Regions from separate parts of the Arthrobacter sp. 10N43 genome, predicted to be linked through region 3. Evidence: riboswitches for the same ligand, from Rfam matches in the RefSeq annotation. Region 3 holds a riboswitch; each other region holds the start of a gene.
The links. A riboswitch is a leader RNA that binds a small molecule or an ion and turns the genes downstream of it on or off. The one in region 3 is predicted to bind thiamine pyrophosphate.
Positions count from the first base shown of each region.

Region 1: another riboswitch for thiamine pyrophosphate. It lies ahead of AC1DDO_RS19160 (ECF transporter S component); the one in region 3 lies ahead of AC1DDO_RS02245 (bifunctional hydroxymethylpyrimidine kinase/phosphomethylpyrimidine kinase).
Region 2: another riboswitch for thiamine pyrophosphate. It lies ahead of thiC (phosphomethylpyrimidine synthase ThiC); the one in region 3 lies ahead of AC1DDO_RS02245 (bifunctional hydroxymethylpyrimidine kinase/phosphomethylpyrimidine kinase).
Region 4: another riboswitch for thiamine pyrophosphate. It lies ahead of thiO (glycine oxidase ThiO); the one in region 3 lies ahead of AC1DDO_RS02245 (bifunctional hydroxymethylpyrimidine kinase/phosphomethylpyrimidine kinase).

Region 1 is NZ_JBFTIA010000013.1:68,806-73,514, forward strand. Features, by position in the region: gene mnhG (monovalent cation/H(+) antiporter subunit G) at 1-79, shown strand, start outside; gene AC1DDO_RS19150 (DUF4235 domain-containing protein) at 189-452, opposite strand; gene AC1DDO_RS19155 (heme-degrading domain-containing protein) at 494-1,030, opposite strand; TPP riboswitch at 1,218-1,362, shown strand; gene AC1DDO_RS19160 (ECF transporter S component) at 1,428-2,075, shown strand; gene AC1DDO_RS19165 (ABC transporter ATP-binding protein) at 2,116-3,765, shown strand; gene AC1DDO_RS19170 (energy-coupling factor transporter transmembrane component T family protein) at 3,762-4,565, shown strand.
Region 2 is NZ_JBFTIA010000020.1:19,346-24,054, reverse strand. Features, by position in the region: gene ffh (signal recognition particle protein) at 1-118, shown strand, start outside; gene AC1DDO_RS21780 (alpha/beta fold hydrolase) at 189-923, shown strand; gene thiC (phosphomethylpyrimidine synthase ThiC) at 920-2,740, opposite strand; TPP riboswitch at 2,736-2,843, opposite strand; gene AC1DDO_RS21770 (GNAT family N-acetyltransferase) at 2,921-3,421, shown strand; gene AC1DDO_RS21765 (amidohydrolase family protein) at 3,425-4,507, shown strand; gene AC1DDO_RS21760 (VOC family protein) at 4,588-4,709, shown strand, end outside.
Region 3 is NZ_JBFTIA010000001.1:501,013-505,721, forward strand. Features, by position in the region: gene AC1DDO_RS02245 (bifunctional hydroxymethylpyrimidine kinase/phosphomethylpyrimidine kinase) at 1-1,145, opposite strand, end outside; TPP riboswitch at 1,128-1,225, opposite strand; gene AC1DDO_RS02250 (Rne/Rng family ribonuclease) at 1,370-4,627, opposite strand.
Region 4 is NZ_JBFTIA010000004.1:398,188-402,896, reverse strand. Features, by position in the region: gene AC1DDO_RS10110 (thiazole synthase) at 95-919, opposite strand; gene thiS (sulfur carrier protein ThiS) at 925-1,161, opposite strand; gene thiO (glycine oxidase ThiO) at 1,158-2,483, opposite strand; TPP riboswitch at 2,477-2,597, opposite strand; gene AC1DDO_RS10095 (thiamine phosphate synthase) at 2,624-3,331, shown strand; gene AC1DDO_RS10090 (ferritin-like fold-containing protein) at 3,402-4,073, opposite strand; gene AC1DDO_RS10085 (RNB domain-containing ribonuclease) at 4,115-4,709, shown strand, end outside.

The DNA of each region.
Region 1 (4,709 bases), on a different contig from region 3:
GCTGACCTCCGACGAGCTCGAGGCAGTGGTCCAGCAGGCGGCCGCCAAGCACGGAGCGGACGACGGCGACGCCGGCTGACCGAAACGGCTGACCGCAGCGTCTAATCCGGAGGGGGCCAGCCAGGTCCGTCCAGCCAGGTCCGCGCAGCCCGAGCCGCCCTGACGATGTCCGGCCATACGATGCCTGTTTAGACGATGTCCTGGGTTTTGGAGAAGCGGGTGATCGCCCGCTGCGTGCCGCGGTTGGCGAGCACCTGGATGATGGCGCTGACCGATGCCGAGATCAGGGCGAACGTCAATGCCGTGCGCAGCGTGGTGGGGACGTCGTCGTCGTGGCCCTTGGGCGGCTTGTTGCCCGTGGACTTTTCCCAGATGGTGTCCACCAGCTTGGTGCCGGCAAAGCCGGCCGCGAGGCTGACGCCAGTGCCGAGCAGCTTGATGAGGATGGTCATTCTTCGGTCTCCTTGGGGCGGGAACAGGGGCTACCCCCAGCCTAGCGTTCCGGTGTGAGGACGTTCCGCAGGGCCTCGACAACAAGATCGTGGTCCGCCTTCTGGGGCAGGCCGGAGACGGTGACGACCGCGACGGCGCCCGTGCCGCGGACGTAAATGGGAAACGCTCCGCCGTGGGCGGCGAACTCCATCTGGTCGAACCAGGCGTTGTCCTCGATCCTGCCGCCGGCAGCGCGGGCGCGCAGGCCCACCAGCAGGGACGGGACCTCGTAACGCATGGCCGTGCGCTTCTTGGCGTTGATCCAGCGTTCGTTGTCCGGCGTGGCGCCGTCCAGCGCGGCGTGGAAGAGCACCTGCTCGCCCTTGGTGATGTCGACGGCGATGGGCAGCGAGCGTTGCCTGCCCAGCTCTACGAGGAGGAGTCCGAGGTCCAGGGCATCGTCCTTGCTGAACGAGGCGAACTGGAGGGCCTCCATCTCGGCCAGCACGCGGCCGATGAGCGCCGCGAGGGATCCCTGCGGCTGCGGCTCGCTCGAATCGGGGTCGTATTCCCCGGAGGGATCTGGTGTGAGCGTCAAAATAGTCCAGCTTTCCGGTGCGTGACTGGGCCGCCCGCAGGCGGGTCCGGGTGTCCGACACGTCGACTCTACCAAGCGGCAATTCCCGGCCGCGGCGACCGGCTTTGCCCGGCCGCGGATTGTGACGGCACGCCACTGAAAACCCGGCCGTCCGGGTGTAAACTGAGCCAGCCCACAAGGGCAGAATAATTTACGACAGGGGAGCGCCGCCGTCGGGCATCGCCGGAAAAATCCGGGGAAAACCGCTGGTGGGCGCTGAGAGTGCGGACAGCCGCAGACCCTCGAACCTGATCCGGTTAGTACCGGCGCAAGGGAGTCGAGATCTCAGGGTGCGCGGAGGGCGGCGGAAGCCGAACCGGCCGGAGCATCCTCCCCTCCTGTTCCTCAGGAGGACGACATGACAGATATTTCAGCACAGCATGGTTCCACCAGCCGCCCAGCCGCCCGCCGCAACTACACCTGGCGTGTGGTGGACATTGTGGTGGCCGCCTTGATCGCCGTTGCCGGCGGCGTCATCTTCTGGGCCTGGTCCCAGGGCGCGAACCTGATTTCAACCCCGGTCAACGCCATCTACCCGCCGCTCAGCGGACTCTACGCCGGCGGCTGGATGATTCCGGCCGTATTGGGCATGCTCATCATCCGCAAGCCGGGTGCGGCGCTCTTCTGCGAGAGCGTGGCGGCCACGGGCGAGCTCATCATGGGTTCCCAGTACGGCACCACGGTGCTGATCTCCGGTGTGCTGCAGGGCCTTGGCGCGGAGCTGGTCTTCGCGGCCTTCCTCTACACGAAGTTCAACCTGCCGGTATCTCTGCTGGCCGGGGCGGGTGCGGGCCTCTTCTGCGGCCTGAACGATTCCTTCCTCCCGTGGGGCTGGAACATCGCCTACGAAGCCGGCGACAAGCTCGCCTACATCGTCTTCACCACCATCTCCGGTGCAGTGATTGCCGGCGGACTGTCCTGGCTCGCCACCCGAGGCCTGGCCAAGACAGGCGTGCTGGGCTCCTTTGCCTCCCGCAAGGCCGCCACGGAGCCCGTCTTCTCCTGAGTCGACTGCTGAACCTACATCTGAAACCTGCAGACGACTCATGAGACCTTCACCGGAAGTCAGGCCGGCCGCCGTCACGGCCCGCGGCTGGGGCTGGCGGCACGCCGGAAGGCCCCGGCCCGCGGTCAGCGGCCTTGACCTGGACATCCGGCCGGGGGAGCGCGTGCTCCTGCTCGGCCCCTCCGGCGCCGGCAAATCGACGCTGCTCCACGCCCTGGCCGGCGTGCTGGGGGACGGCCCGGCCGGGCCTTCCGGCGACTCCGGCGACTCCGAAGATTCCGACGAGACCGGAAGCCTGCTGATCGACGGGGTCCCGCCGCGGGCGCAGCGCGGCCGCGCCGGGCTGGTGCAGCAGGACCCGGAAACGCAGGTGGTGCTGTCCCGCCTCGGCGACGACGTCGCCTTCGGGGCTGAGAACCTCGCCGTCCCGGCGGAGGAGATCTGGCCTCGGGTGGGCGAGGCGCTCGAGGACGTCGGCCTGGGCAGGCTGCCGCTGGACCATCCGACGTCGGCGCTCTCCGGGGGACAAAAGCAGCGGTTGGCGCTCGCCGGGATCCTCGCGATGCGGCCAGGGCTGCTGCTGCTTGATGAGCCGACGGCCAACCTGGACCCCGCGGGCGTTCTGGAGGTCCGCGACGCCGTGGGCCGCTGCCTGGACAAGACCGGCGCCACCCTGGTGGTCGTGGAGCACCGGGTGGCGGTCTGGAAGGACCTGGTTGACCGGATCGTGGTGCTCCAGCCCGGCTCCGCCACGGACTCCGGGGTCCTGATCGACGGGCCGCCGGACCGGGTCCTGGCCCAGGCGCGGGACATGCTCATCGGTGCCGGCGTGTGGGTCCCGGGCCACGTGCCGGCAACGCGGGCGCGGCGGCAGGCGCCCGGCGCAGGTCAGCTCCTGCTGGAGGCGGAAGGCCTCGCGGTGTCCCGCGAGCGGCCGCGGCGGGCCGGGCTGCGCGAGCGGTTCCGCACGATCGCGCCGCGTCCGGTCCAGTCCGGGGTATCTGCCCAGGTCCGTGCCGGGGAGGCCCTGACCATCACGGGGCCGAACGGCTCGGGGAAGTCCACCCTGGCGCTGACGCTCGCCGGTCTCCTGCGGCCCGTTGCGGGGACGGTCACGGCCGCGCCTGGTCTCAGCGGCGGTCTCAGCGCGGGCCTCAGCGGCGGCCCCGGCGCGGGTGCCGCGGGCGGCGCCGGAACCGACCCGTACCGGTGGAAGGCCCAGCAGCTGATCGCCAGGATCGGAACCGTGTTCCAGGAACCCGAGCACCAGTTCGTCACCGGCAAGGTCCTCGATGAGCTCATGTTCGGCCCCCGCCACCTCGGCTACGGCGAAGACCGCGTCGCTGAGCTGCTGGAACGGCTGCGGCTGACGGAACTCGTCGACGCCAACCCCTACACGCTCTCCGGCGGCGAGAAGCGGCGCCTGTCGGTCGCCACCGTGCTCGCGGCGCATCCGCGGGTGCTGGTCCTGGACGAGCCCACCTTCGGCCAGGACGCCAACACCTGGGCCGAACTCGCCTCATTCCTGTCCGAACTCCTCGACGCCGGCACCGCCGTCGTGTCCGTGACGCACGACGCCGAATTCAGCGCCGTACTTGGCGGCACGGAACTCCGCCTCCGGCCGCGGGAAACTGCCGCCGCAGACGCTCCCGGCCCGGACCTTGAACTCCCGGAGAGGGCCTCACCATGAGGGACACACTGAGCCTTCGCGGCAACCACGCGATGCTGACCCGCGCCAACCCGCTCGCCAAGTTCGCAGCGGTCTTCCTGATCACCCTGGTCCTGGCGCTGTCCATCGACTGGGTCTCGGCGTCGGTGGCCCTGGCCTTCGAACTGCTGCTCCTGCCGTTGGCCGGCCTCACCCTGGCCCTGCTGTGGCAGCGCGGCTGGCCGCTGATCCTCGCGGCGGCGCTGGGCGGCTGGAGCACCGCCATCCTGGCGCCCGACGCAGGGGCCATCCTCGTCGACGTCGGGATCTGGTCCATCAGCGCCGGCTCCCTGCAGCTGGGGATCGGCTTCATGCTCCGCGGGCTCGCGATCGCACTGCCGGCGGTGCTGCTGATGAGCTGCACCGACCCCACCGACCTCGCCGACGCCCTGGCCCAGAACGCAAAACTGCCGCACCGGTTCGTCCTGGGCACCCTGGCCGCCATGCGGCTGGTCGGGATCATGGCCGAGCAGTGGCAGACTATCGGCATGGCCCGGCGGGCCCGGGGCGTGGGCTCGAGCGGGAACCCCTACCAGCGGTTCCGCGCCGCCCTGGGCCAGAGCTTCGGCCTGCTGGTGCAGGCGATCCGGAGCGCGTCCCGGCTCGCGGTGACCATGGAGGCGCGCGGGTTCGGCGGCGCCGCCCGCACCTGGGCCAGGCCGTCCACGTTCAGCGGGCTCGACGCCTGGGTGCTCCTGGGCGGGCTCGGTATCGCGGCAGCCGCCGTCGCAGCGGCCCTCGGCGCGGGCACCTGGAACCTGGTTTTCCTCGCCCGCCAGTAGCCGGCCCAGCCGGCACGGCCCGCCGCAGGCCGGCGGTTTTTGCTGTGCAGGTCGGCGGTTATCGCATGGTTCGGGTATTTGTGTGAGATTGGCGCCATTCCGGCCGCAATTGCGGCAAGGCGTAGCTCATGCGTGATATTTTCG
Region 2 (4,709 bases), on a different contig from region 3:
CGCCGGCGCCAAGGCCCTGCCCACCGGAGCGTCGTTCGGCCAGCAGGGCGGCGACTTCGATCCGTCCCAGCTGAACCTGCCCAAGGGCTTCGACAAGTTCCTCGGCGGCAGCAAGTAGCTGCAGCTGCTGATGCCGCCGGGACTGTGTCGCCGGCGGCATCAGCACTGATGTGCCATAGGGTTAGACAATGTTCAAGCAGCGCGTAGTCTTCGTCCACGGGGATGGCAGCTTCGGCGCCGCCGCTTGGCCCAAGCAGCACGGAATGGCGCTGGACTACGACGCCCTGTTCCTGCGGAGGCACGGTTTTGATGCCGTCGCGGAACCGCTGGAAACCAACTTCGCCGCCGACGCCGCCATCGTGCTCGCCTCGCTGGCGGACGATGGCCGCGGCGAGGCCGGCGGCCATGTGGTGGCCCATTCGCAGGGCGCCATCGCCGCCATGATGGCCGCCGTCGAACGGCCCGACCTCGTCCAGTCGCTGACCCTGGTGGAGCCGGCCTGCCTGTCCTTGACCGCGGAACTCCCGGCCACCGCCGCGCACCGGGCCCTTATGCAGCCGCTCTACGATGTCCGGCACAACCTCAGCGACGAGGACTTCCAGCGCGAGTTCATCCGCCGCGCGTTCGCGGCCGAGGCCCCGGGGGCCACGACGCCGGAGGCGCTCCGCGCGGCGCGCCGGCTGCGGCTGCAGGCCCCGCCGTGGGAGGCGCCGCTGCAAATCGTGCCGGGCGTGCCGACGCTGGTCCTGACCGGCGGCTGGGAACCGCTGTATGAGGAAATCGCCGGCTACCTGCGCGAGACCGGCGCCCTGCACCGCACGGCCGCGGGCGGGCACCGGCCCCAGGATTCAACGGACGGCGACCGGACGATCCGATCGTTCATCGCCGAGGTCAGCCGGCACCAGCACGCCCGGGCCTGCTAGGACGCTGTCGGTCCGCCCACGGCAGGCTCCGGCAGGTAGACCTTGCCGCCGGAGGCGAGGAACTCGCTGCTCTTCGCCCGCATCCCGGCCGCCATCTGCGCCAGGGCAGCCTGCGAATCGACAGAACCATAGTTGCCGGTACCGTACTCATCCCGGATGTCCTGGCTGATCCGCATGGAGCAGAACTTGGGACCGCACATCGAGCAGAAGTGCGCGGTTTTGGCCGGCTCCGCGGGAAGCGTCTCGTCGTGGAAGGCCTCGGCCGTCACCGGGTCAAGGGACAGGGCGAACTGGTCCCGCCAGCGGAACTCAAACCGCGCCTTGGACAGGGCGTCGTCTCGTTCGTGGACGCCGGGGTGGCCCTTGGCGAGGTCGGCGGCATGGGCGGCGATCTTGTACGTGATCACCCCGGTCTTCACGTCATCCTTGTTCGGCAGCCCGAGATGCTCCTTGGGCGTGACGTAGCAGAGCATGGCGGTGCCAAAGCGGGCAATCTCGGTGGCGCCGATCGCCGAGGTGATGTGGTCATAACCGGGCGCAATGTCGGTGACCAGCGGCCCGAGCGTATAGAAGGGTGCGCCCTTGCAGAGTTCCTGCTGGCGTTCCACGTTTTCCCGGACCAGGTGGAAGGGCACGTGCCCGGGACCCTCCACCATGACCTGCACATCGAACTCCCAGGCCCGCTGCGTGAGCTCGGCCAGGGTGTCCAGCTCGGCGAACTGCGCCGCGTCGTTGGCATCCGCCGTCGCGCCGGGCCGCAGCCCGTCACCCAGGGAGAACGCGACGTCGTACTTCGCGAAGATTTCGCACAGCTCGTCGAAGTGGGTGTACAGGAAGTTCTCCTGGTGGTGCGCCAGGCACCAGCCGGCCATGATGGAGCCGCCGCGGGAGACGATGCCGGTGACCCGGTTGGCCGTCAGGGGCACATAGCGCAGCAGCACCCCGGCGTGGATGGTCATGTAGTCCACGCCCTGCTCGCACTGTTCGATCACGGTGTCCCGGAAGATCTCCCAGGTTAGGGCGTTGGCCTCACCGTTGACCTTCTCCAGCGCCTGGTAGATCGGGACGGTGCCGATGGGCACGGGGGAGTTGCGGATGATCCACTCGCGCGTGGTGTGGATGTCATCACCGGTGGAGAGGTCCATCACCGTGTCCGCGCCCCACTGCGTGGCCCACTGGAGTTTGTCGACCTCCTCGGCGATGGAGCTGGTCACGGCCGAGTTGCCGATGTTGGCGTTGATTTTCACCAGGAACGCCTTGCCGATGATCATCGGCTCCGATTCGGGGTGGTTGACGTTGTTAGGAATGATCGCGCGGCCCGCGGCCACCTCGCTGCGCACCAGCTCCACATCGCAGTTCTCGCGCAGCGCGACGAACCGCATTTCCTGGGTGATGACGCCGTCGCGGGCGTAGCGCATCTGCGTGACGGTCCTGCCCTCGACGGCGCGGCGCGGCACCGGGCGCCCGCCCTGCCATTCGGCCGACGCCGCACCCCGGCGGACCGCCGACTTGCCGTCATCGAGAAGCTCCCGTTCCCGGCCGGCGTAGGGTTCGGTGTCCGCCCTCGCCTCGATCCAGGGAGCCCGGAACGGCTCCAGCCCGCGGACCGGATCGCTGCCCGGGCCGGCCGTGCGGTAGACCCGGAACGGAGCGTTCGCGACACCGCCCGGGGAGGGTTCCAGGGCGATCTCGGTCACCGGGACGCGGATGCCGTGCTCCGGATCCGCGGTGAAGGCCAGCGAGTGGGACTTCAGCGACTGGGTAGTGACTGCTGGCTTCTTTTGGGCAGGGCTGTGCTGTGTTTCTGTGGTGCTCAAAGGATTACTCACTTCCTTCGCCGGCATTACCCGGACAGGTTCAACGGTCGCAGGCTGCGCTAGCCCGATCTCAGCCCCTGCAAGGGCACCCGTGTGGTCGTAGACGAAGCTACCACAGGCCCACTGGAAGCCTGCCGAGTGTGACGGCACCCGGCCAGGCGGCAGTGTTAGCGTGGAATTGTGACTCTGCCCGGGCCCGTGCCCCGCACCAGGACGGCGACGCCGGAAGACCTCGCGGCGCTGCCGGTTCTCGAGGCCGCGGCCGACCGCCTCCTTGAAGCGGCATTGGGGAACCAGGCGCTCCCGTCCCCGGAAATGACGACGCCGGTTGAGCCGCTCTTCGTACTGGTCGCCGGAAGCCCGCCTGTGGGATTCGCCCGCGTGGACGAAGTCGGCAGCCAGGCCCACCTGGAACAACTCTCCGTACATCCGGACTCTGCCGGACGGGGGATTGGGCGGTCCTTGGTTCACTCGGCCATCGACGCGGCCCGCGGCCGGGGCTATGCATGGATGACGCTGTGCACTTTCGCGGACGTTCCGTTCAATGCCCCGTTTTACGCAAGCTGCGGCTTTGAGGAACTCGCCGAGCCGGGGCCGGCATTGGGCGCCCTGCGGATCCACGAAGCGCAACTGGGCCTGGATGGGCTGGGCCGGCGGATCGTCATGCGGATTAGGCTGTAGGCCATGACCAGCATCATCGAGTTCACCGGCCCCATCCTCACCGCGGCGGACCAGGAACGCCGCGGGCTCTGGGCGGTGGACGGCCTGCTGACCTTCGACCGTCCCGCCGACGCGCCGGACCGCGTGCTGGACGGCTGGGTCATGCCCGGGCTCGTGGACGCACACTGCCACATCGGCCTTGGCCCGGGCGGGGACGTCTCCGAGGCCACCGCGGAATCCCAAGCCCTGGCGGACCGCGACGCCGGGACGCTGCTGGTCCGCGATGCCGGCGCCGTCCACGACACCCGCTGGCTCCAGCAGCGCCAGGACCTTCCCCGGATCATCCGCTCCGGCCGGCACATCGCCAGGGCCCGGCGCTACCTGCGCGGCCTGGCCGTCGAGGTCGAGCCCGGCGATCTCGTCGAGGCCGTACGGAAGCAGGCCCGTGCAGGCGATGGCTGGGTCAAGCTGGTGGGGGACTGGATCGACCGCGACGTCGGCGACCTCGCCGCCAGCTTTCCGGCCCGCACGGTCAAGGACGCCATCCAGGCCGCCCACGATGAAGGGGCCCGCGTCACCGCGCACTGCTTCGCCGAAAACACCCTGGATGACATGCTCGACGCCGGGATCGACTGCATCGAGCACGCCACCGGATTGCTGCCGCGGCACCTGCCGCGCTTCCTCGAACAGGGCGTCCCGATCGTGCCCACCCTGATCAACATCGCCACGTTCCCGGACATCGCGGCGCGGGCGGAGGCCAAGTTTCCGCGCTACGCCGCCCATATGCGCTCGCTGTGGGAGCGGCGCGCCGAGCGGGTCCTCGAAGCCTACGAGGCCGGGCTGGCCATCTATGCCGGGACCGACGCCGGCAGTGTCATCAGCCACGGCCGGATTGTCGACGAGATCCAGGCCCTGCACGCAGCCGGCCTGCCCGCCGCTGCCGCCCTCGACGCCGCGAGCTGGTCCGCGAGGACCTGGCTCGGCGCGGACTCCATCGGCGAAGCCGCAAGCGCCGATGTCCTGGTCACGCCAGAGGATCCGCGGAAAAATCCGGCGACGCTGCGGCAACTCAAGCACATTGTGTTGCGCGGCCACCTCATCCGCTAGGAATAAATTGAAGCTTCAAGTAATTTAACTCTATGACAGGTCACCGAGAGCCGGTGGCCCCAGAACACCGGAGCGTTTCAATGACCGCAGAAGCCAGCACCCAGGACCTCCTCCCTGCCGAACTCACCATGGGCACCGTGATGCTCAAGGTCGGCGACATGAAGCTCATGACCGATTACTACCAGCGCGCCCTCGGCTTGGA
Region 3 (4,709 bases):
TAGATGGCGTCCTGGGCGAGGTAGTAGGCGAATTCGTGCTCGGGCAGGGTCCCGTCGGCCAGGCCGCGGATGAAGTCCAGGGCGTAGATGGCGTCAAGATCGGCGGTGGCCCCCGCGCGCAGGGCCGCGGCGAACTCGCCCTCCCCCGGAGCGTGGCCCGCATCGGCGTCGCCCACATGACTGTGGCCGACGTGGTGGAAGTGATGGACCGGGCCGTTGCCGTTGCCGACGTCCAGAACCGAGGCTTCGCGGAGTGCGCCCAGCAGCCACGGCTTGACCACCCGCAGCGCCGCTTCCCAGTCCCCCACCCGGGCCTGCACGGTGGCCATGGCCGAGGACAGGGAGCAGCCTGTGCCGTGGCTGTTGCGCGTCGCGATCCGCTCCCCCGGCACCACCACCGTTTCGGTGCCGAGCAGGCCCCCGGTGTTGACCAGCGCATCCGGGCAGCCGGCGTCGCCGTCATTCCCGAGCCCGCCCTGGAGGTGCCCGCCCTTGACCAGGACGGTGGCGCCGGTCAGCGCGGCCAGCCGTTTGCCCTGCGCCAGGGCCTCGGCCCAGTCGGCCGCGACGGGTTCCTTGAGCAGGATTCCGAGTTCGGCGAGGTTCGGGGTGATGAGGTCCGCCAGCGGCAGGAGGGCCTGCAGGGCGGCCTCGGCCGATTCCTGCAGGAGCCGGTCACCGCTCGTGGCGACCATGACGGGGTCCAGGACGACGACTGCGGGGCGCACCTTCTCCAGCCAGGTGCGGACGGCGTCGATCACACCGGCGTCGCCGAGCATGCCGATCTTGACTGCGTCAATGCCGATGTCCTCGCTGATGGCCTCCAGCTGGGCCGTGAGGAACGCCGCCGGGGGTACGTGGACGGCGCGCACGCCCTGGGTGTTTTGGGCGGTCAGGGCCGTGATGGCGGCCATCCCGTAGCCGCCATTCGCCGCGATGCTCTTGAGGTCGGCCTGGATCCCGGCCCCGCCGGACGGATCGGACCCCGCAATCGCCAGCACGCGGGGAATGCGCGGCGGCGCGGGCGGGCGGACCCCAGAGGGCAAGAAACCGGAGGGCAAGAAACCGCCGGGCAGAAAACTGCCCGGCTGAAAATCACTGGGCGGCAATTCGGACGGATTGGATTTCGCGGACAAGTCAGACATCCCTTCGCCGGTGCTAACCGGACAGGTTCAACGGGTCTGGATCTCAGCCGGCCCGATGCGCGGCACCCCGTGTCAGTGTTCCAGCCTAGCCGTTGCCACCGGGCTGCCCCGTTAACGCACGTGCGGGCCCGGGCCGAGCGGACGTATTGTTACGCCCGCTCGGCCCGGACCCGCACCCCAACCAGTCGAAGTGACCGGCCGGGGACGTGATCAGCCGCGGAGGACTACAGCTCCGAGGCCGGTACTCCGACGCCGAGGATGATCGGCTCGTTGCCGGCAGGGATGGACGCCCGCTGGGCCGCGGCGGGCGCCTTGGCCTCGTGAACCGACCCGGCCGCGGCCGGACGTGTGGCCTCGCGGTGTTCCACGGAGGTCTCGTTGGCTGCGCCCTGGGCACGGCTGGCGCTGCGGTTGCGGCGTCCGCGGCGGCCACGAGTCGTGTCCGCTGCCGGTGAAGCCGGGGCTTCCGAGGCGGGCGCGGCTGCCGGCGCCTCGGGGGCCGCGGGTGCCTGGGCTGCGGCTTGCTTGTCGGCCTGCTTGTCGGCCTGCTCACCGGCGTCGGCCTCGCCCAGGTTGGCGAAGGCCTCGGTCAGCAGGTCCAGGGTCAGGGCCGGTGCCTGGGTGTCCTCGGCGTGCTCGACGAAGGGCAGGGCAACCTGCTCGCCGCCAAACGTCAGCACGGTCGCGGGACGCCCGGCTGCTTCGTCCGCGGCGGCGAGGTGCGTAACGGCGTCGACGGCGGCCTGCCGGGCCCCGGCGTCGCTGGCCGCGGCTGCCTCCCCATCGTGCAGGTGCGCGGCGTGCGCCGCGGCGGCAATGTTCGCCAGCGCAGCCCGGGTGGCTTCAGCCTTGGCGTGGCGTTCAGCTTCGGTGGGCTCGGCGTGGACGGCCGCGGGCGTGGACGGCGCGGACTCGGGGCCCTGGCCTCCCCTGCCGCGGCGGCGGCTCTTGCGCTCGGTGCGGGCAGCCGGCTGGGCCGCCTCGGTGCGCGGCACATAGTGCTCCGCGGCGACCGTGTTGGCGCGGCGGTGTTCCACGGGCTCGTCATGGGTGACGATGCCGCGGCCCGCGCACGCCTCGCACTGCTCGCCGAAGACTTCCAGCAGCCCAGTGCCCATCCGCTTGCGGGTCATCTGCACGAGGCCCAGCGACGTCACCTCAGCCACCTGGTGCTTGGTCCGGTCCCGGCCCAGGCACTCCACCATGCGGCGCAGCACGAGGTCGCGGTTGGATTCGAGCACCATGTCGATGAAGTCGATCACGATGATGCCGCCGATGTCGCGCAGGCGCAGCTGCCGGACCACTTCCTCGGCCGCTTCCAGGTTGTTCTTGGTGACGGTTTCCTCGAGGTTGCCGCCGGAGCCCGTGAACTTGCCGGTGTTGACGTCCACCACGGTCATGGCTTCGGTGCGGTCGATCACCAGGGACCCGCCAGAGGGCAGGAAGACCTTGCGGTCCAGGGCCTTGTGGATCTGCTCGTCGATGCGCCAGGCCGCGAAGATGTCCGTGTCCTTGGTCCACTTCTCGAGCCGGCCCACCAGGTCCGGAGCCACGTAGGTGACGTAGGCCTCGATGGTGTCCCAGGCTTCCTCGCCGGAGACGATCAGCTTGGAGAAGTCCTCGTTGAAGACGTCGCGGACCACCTTGATGGTCAGGTCAGGTTCGCCGTAGAGCAGCTCGGGGGCGAGGATCTTGGTGGACGTCGACTGGCTCTCGATGCCTTCCCACTGCGCGCGGAGCCGGTTGATGTCGTGGGTGAGCTCTTCCTCGGAAGCGCCCTCGGCCGCGGTGCGGACAATGACGCCCGCGTCCTCGGGCAGGCGGTCCTTGAGGATCCGCTTGAGGCGGTTGCGTTCGACGTCGGGCAGCTTGCGGGAGATGCCGGTCATGGAACCGCCGGGCACGTACACGAGGTAGCGGCCGGGCAGCGAGATCTGGCTGGTGAGGCGGGCGCCCTTGTGGCCGACCGGGTCCTTGGTGACCTGGACCAGTACGGAGTCGCCGGACTTGAGCGCGTTCTCGATCCGGCGCTGCTTGCCTTCGAGGTTGACGGACTCCCAGTTCACTTCGCCGGCGTACAGCACAGCGTTGCGGCCGCGGCCGATGTCCACGAAAGCGGCTTCCATGGACGGGAGAACGTTCTGGACCTTGCCCAGGTAGACGTTGCCGATCAGGGAATCCTGCTGGGTCTTGGACACGAAGTGCTCGGCCAGGACGCCGTCTTCGAGGACACCGATCTGGATTCTGTCGTCGCGCTGGCGGACGATCATCTGCCGGTCCACGGACTCGCGGCGGGCCAGGAACTCGGCCTCGGTGATGACGGTGCGGCGGCGGCCGGTGTCGCGGGATTCGCGGCGGCGCTGCTTCTTGGCTTCCAGGCGGGTGGAGCCCTTGACGGAGGTGACGCGGTTGTTCACCGGCGCCTCGGCCATGGCCCGCGGCGCGCGGACCCGGGTCACCGTGTTGGGCGGGTCGTCGCCTTCCCCGCCGGTCAGCTCCAGGTCCTGGTCACCGCGGCGGCGGCGACGACGGCGGCGGGAGGTCACGCCGTCTTCGAGGGTTGCTTCGGAGCCTTCCTCGCCCTCTTCGTCGGTGCCTTCTGAATCAGTCTCGGACTCGCCGGAGGTGCGGGTGCGCCCGCGCCGCCCGCGGCTGCGGCGTCGACGGCGGCTGCCGGCGTCCTCGTCCTCGTCGCCTTCCTCGTCTTCGGGCTCCGCTGCGGCAACGGGGGCCGGGCGCACCACGGTGCTGAGGTCGGGGGCCTGGAAGATCACGGACGTCAGGGCACCGGGTTCCATGAACAGCGAGGCGGCCGGGCTTTCCTCGGGCCGGGCCTGCGGCTCGTCGGCCGGGGTTTCTTCGGGCGCGGCCACGGCGGGCTGGGTTTCCGCCGAGGCTTCGGCGGTGGCTTCGGCCTGCTGAGCTTCAGCCGGGGCGGCTTCTTCGGCCGGGACGGCTACTGCGGGTACTTCTTCGGTTTTCGGTGCAGCCTTTGCCCGGCTGGCCCGGCGACGGACCGGCTTCTCTACTGCCTTCTCGGCTGTCTTCTCGTCTGCGGACGATGCCTCAGAAGCTTCTGCGGCGGGAGCCTCTGCGGCGGCCGTCGCGCTGGCCTCGGACTCATCGGCGAAGGCAGGGAGCGGTTCCGGGGCGGCCACGCTCTTGCGGGCACGGGTGCGCCGAGCAGGCGCCTTGACTGCAGTTTCGGGAGCAGCAGCTTCGGCAGCTGCGGCCTCGGAGGTTTTGGCGCCAGCTGCTTTGCCGCGAGCGGCGACGGGCTCATCCGAGCCGGCCGCCTCGGCCAGGGCTGCGGCTTCAGCCACCGCCTCCGCGGCAGCTGCGGCGTCCATCTTTGGTACCGGGGCCTTCCGGCGGGTCCGGACGGCCCTCTTCGGCGCTACCGGAGCCTCTGCTTCCGCAGTTAGTTCTACTTCCCCGGCTACTACGTTTTCGTTACCGGTTACAACCTGGTCATTATCCATATGTGGCGACACTCCTGCCCCTGATGCGCCGCCACATTCGGCGCCCGTTGGGGCAAATATGCGTCAACACCCGCAGGCATTG
Region 4 (4,709 bases), on a different contig from region 3:
TCCTGTGCTGGTTGGGCGAATGAACTGGATCGGCGAATGAACTGGCGGCGAATGGGCCGGAGGCAAAGCCGGACCCTGTCCTACAGGAAATCGCCTACAGGAACTCGGCCCGGCCCTCCATCGCCGAGGACGCCAGGGCGTGCTCGCGGCGCGGAATCCTGCCGGCCTTTTTTGCCAGCCTACCGGCGATGACAGCGTGTTTGAAGGCCTCCCCCATGAGCACGGGGTTCTGGGCCCGGGTCACGGCCGTTGCCAGCAGCACGGCATCGCAGCCAAGTTCCATCGCCAGCGCCGCGTCCGAGGCCGTGCCGATTCCGGCATCCAGGACCACCGGCACGGACGCCCGCGAGACGATCAGCTCGATATTGTGCGGGTTCAGGATGCCCAGGCCGGTACCGATCGGGGCGCCCAGCGGCATCACGGCCGTGGCGCCGAGGTTTTCCAGCCGGAGGGCAAGCACGGGGTCGTCATTGGTGTAGGCGAAGACCTTGAAGCCGCGGGCGACAAGCTGTTCGGTTGCGTCCACGAGTTCGACGGCGTCCGGCAGCAGGGTGTGCTCGTCGGCAATGACTTCGAGTTTGACCCAGTCCGTTTCCAGGGCTTCGCGGGCCAGCTCGGCTGTGAGGATGGCGTCCTTGGCGGTGAAACAGCCGGCCGTGTTGGGCAGCACCCGGATCTGCTGGTCCTCGAGCAGCTGGAACAGCGAGCCCGTCTCCGCCGGCGAATAGCGGCGCATCGCCACCGTGGTCAGCTCGGTTCCGGAGGCAACAAGCGCCGCACCCAGCCCGTCCAGGCTCGGCGCGCCGCCGGTGCCCATGATGAGGCGGGACCCAAGCGCCACGCCATCGATCACCAATGGATCGGCCACCGCCCCGCGCGCCTGCACGGCCGGTGTTCCTGCCAGTGTGGTCTCGTTCATGCTGGTCATCCTCCCTGGACTGCCGTGACAAGTTCGACGTCGTCGCCGTCGGCGAGCGCCGTGGCGTGCCACTGGCTGCGCGGCACCACTTCGGCGTTGCGGGCCACGGCGACACCGAGTTTCCGGCCGTCGGCGGCCTGGCCGTCGGGGCCGATGCTCCGGCCCGTGAGCTGGCTGACGAGGGTGCTGACGGAGGCGCCGTCGGCGACGCTTTGCTCCGTTCCGTTCAGTCTGATGTTCATGCTGCTTCCTTCTTGGGACTGTCCCCGGACGTGTCCGGGATGCGGGAAAAACGGTCGGGGCGGAAACCGGCCCAGCGCGGGTCCGGCGTCCCGTCCATGAGTTGGCGGCATACGGCGGCAGCCGCCGGGGTGAGCAGGACGCCGTGCCGGAAGAAACCTGTGGCGATGATGAGTCCGGGGACATCCCCGCCGTCCGGGCGGGCAACCCGGCCCAGCAGCGGGGCGTTGTCCGGCGTGCCTGGCCGGGGCCGCGCCGTGGCTTCCAGGAGCTCGAGTTCGGCGACGGCGGGCACCAGCTGCTGGGCGTCCCGCAGCAGCTGGTAGACGCCGCCGGCCGACACGGCCTGGGGATCCGACGGGCCGTCCTCGCGCTGGGTGGCGCCAATCACCACGGTGCCGTCCTGGCGGGGCACGATGTACACCGGGACCCCGCGCACCATCCCCCGCACGGTGGCAGTGAGCAGCGGCTGCAGGTGCGCGGGCACGCGGAGCCGGAGGATGTCACCGTAGACGGGCCGCAGCGGCAGGGTGAGCCCGGCGGGCAATTCATCAAGATCGGCGGCGCCGAGCCCGTTGGCGACCACGGTTTCCGCGGCGCGTACGGTACCGCCGCCATCGAGGCGGACCCCTGCAACGTTGCCGTCCTGCCACAGCAGCCCTGCAGCGCGCCGCCGGATGAAGCTGCCGCGGTCCTCCGCGGCCAGGACGCCGGCAATCCGGGCGATCAGCAGGCGGGGATCCACCTGGTGGTCGGCCGGGATGTCGAAGGCACACGAGATGCCGGGGCTCAGCAGGGGCTCCCGGCCCCGTGCCTCGCGCACTGTCAGCGGTTCCACGCTGAGGCCGGAGGCTTTCTGGACTTCCCTCAGGTCCGCGAGCGCGCGCCGGTCCGCCGCGTCCGCCCCGACGGCGAGGGTCGGGGTCGTCAAATACCCGGTACCCGTCCGGGAGTCCTGGCCGGCGGGACCGGCGTCGAGCCCGGCCGCGAATCCGGGCCACAGCCGGGAAGACTCGAGCATCAGTTCCAGCAGCTGCTCCTCCTGGTAGTGCAGCTCGCTGACAGGGGCGAGCATGCCGGCCGCGGCCCAGCTCGCTCCTGTACCGGGAACATCATCGATCAGGACCACGGACCGGCCCGCGCGGCTGGCCTCGAAGGCGATGCCGTGGCCGATCACCCCGCCGCCGATCACGGCAACGTCTGCGGTGACGTCCCCTGCGGTGATTCCGTCAGTGGATACGGCTCCGGTGTAACAATCCCGGGCGGTGGCGTCATCTGCGGCCACGGCTTCACGGCCGGCTTGTGAGCCTACTTGCGTGCCCATGAAAAATTCCTTCCCTACGCCGGTACTAGCCGGATCAGGTCAAGCGGTCGGCTCTGACGCCCTCTCAGCCGGGCAGCGGCTCCATGGCTGCTGCGGGCTCCCGCGGTATGCGCCCAGTTTAGAGGAACTAGGCTGGTCCCATGAGCCAGGACCACCTCCACACCACCGCCCGCCTCTACTTGTGCACCGACGCCCGCAGGGACCGCGGCGACTTCGAGGACTTCGTGGACGCCGCCTTCGCCGGCGGAGTGGACATCATCCAGCTGCGCGACAAGTCGCTCGAGGCGGCCGAGGAACTGGAACTCCTCGAAGTCCTGCACGCCGCGGCGCAGCGCCACGGACGGCTGTGGGCCGTCAACGACCGGGCGGACATCGCCTCCCTGTCCGGGGCCCCGGTGTTCCATATCGGCCAGAAGGACATTTCGCTGGACGCAGCCCGCGGCTTCCTGGGCAAAGACGCCGTGATCGGCCTGTCCACCCACACCCCTGAACAGGTGGACGCAGCCGTGGCTGCTTCTCCCGGCCGCAAGGGACTGGACTACTTCTGTGTGGGGCCAGTATGGGCGACTCCCACCAAGCCGGGACGCGCCGCCGTCGGCCTCGACCTGGTGCGTTACGCCGCCCAGGCGACCGGCCAGGCGAACGCCGAGGGTGCCGGAAACCCCGACGGCCCGACGGAAAGCCTGCTGCCGTGGTTTGCCATCGGCGGGATCGACCTCGGCAACGTGGAGCAGGTAGTCGACGCCGGCGCCCGGCGGATCGTGGTGGTCCGGGCCATCACCGACGCCGACGATCCGGCCCACGCGGCCGGTGCACTGCTGGCGGCGCTGGACGCCACTGACTCCTGAACGCTGATTCCTGAACGCTGACTCCTGAGCAGGTTCCCCGCCATGAACCGGGCCGTCCCGGGCAGTGAACCTAGCCGGGGAGCCCCAGTCCCGCCATCCTTCGCGCGTGGTTCGCTGCGAGCTCGGCCGTCAGGCCCACCACCAGCGCCCTGGCGTCCGCGTCGTCCAGTCCCGACAGCCCGCCCAGGAATGCGTGCTCAAGGCTCACCCGCTGGGCATGGGTCAGGACCTCGCCCAGCAGGCGCCGGGCCCACAGCGCCAGGCGTGACGCCAGCCGGGGGTCATCGGCCAGGGCCGCCTTGAGTCGCTCCTGCAGCACACCCGTGGACTCGCCGGTGGAGCGGACCTGTGCGATCAGCTCCCGGGTCCCGGCGTCGACGTACACGCCGACGGCGCTGTAAAAGTCCGCGGAGACAGTGTCGATCACGTAGGCCTTCATGAGCGCTTCGTACCAGTCCGCCGGGCGTGTGCGCTCATGGAAGAAGTCCACCGAGGGCTGGAACGGCAGCATGGCAGCCTCCGTGTCCAGGCCCATATCCTCGAGCCGGGCCCGGATGAGTTCGTAGTGCTGGAACTCGGCCACCGCCATCCTGCCCAGCACGGCACGGTCACGCAGCGTGGGCGAATATCCGGCACTGGAAGAGAGCCGTTCGAAGGCGGAAAGCTCGCCGTACGCCATCACTCCCAGCAGATCCGCCAGGAAGCTGTTGTAGAGGGCAGGATCCTCCGGAGTTGCGCTCATGATCCAAGACTAATGGCGGAAATCGGGCTACCCTGATTTTCGTGTCCCATCATCGCCTGACCCCCAGTGTCCACGAGCAGCAGAACCAGCTGGCCGGGGCCCTCAAGGCGTTGCGCACCACGCTGGAACTGCCCGGCCCGTTCCCCGAGGACGTGCTGCGCGACGCCGCGGCGGCCGTGGCCGAGCACAAGCTCCCGGACCTGGACCTCACGCATGTCGAGTTCGTGACCATCGACCCGGCATCGTCCACCGACCTCGACCAGGCCCTGTTCATCGAACGGGATGACGAGGGCTACAAGGTGTTTTACGCCATCGCCGACGTCCCGTCGTTTGTCGCCCCGGGCGGGGCGCTCGACGCCGAGACCCGGCGCCGCGGGCAGACCTTCTACACCCCCGACGGAAGGATTCCGCTGCATCCGGAGATCATCAGCGAGGCCGCCGGCAGCCTGCTCGCAGGTCAGCTGTGCTCCGCGTTCGTCTGGGAGTTCGGGCTCGACGCCGCGGCAGAGGTGACATCGGTCCTTGTGCGCCGGGCCCGGGTCCGCAGCCGCGCAAAACTCAGCTACAAGGCCGTCCAGGCCGACCTCGACGCCGGCACGGCCACGCCCGTGCTGCAGCTGCTCAAAGAGGTAGGCA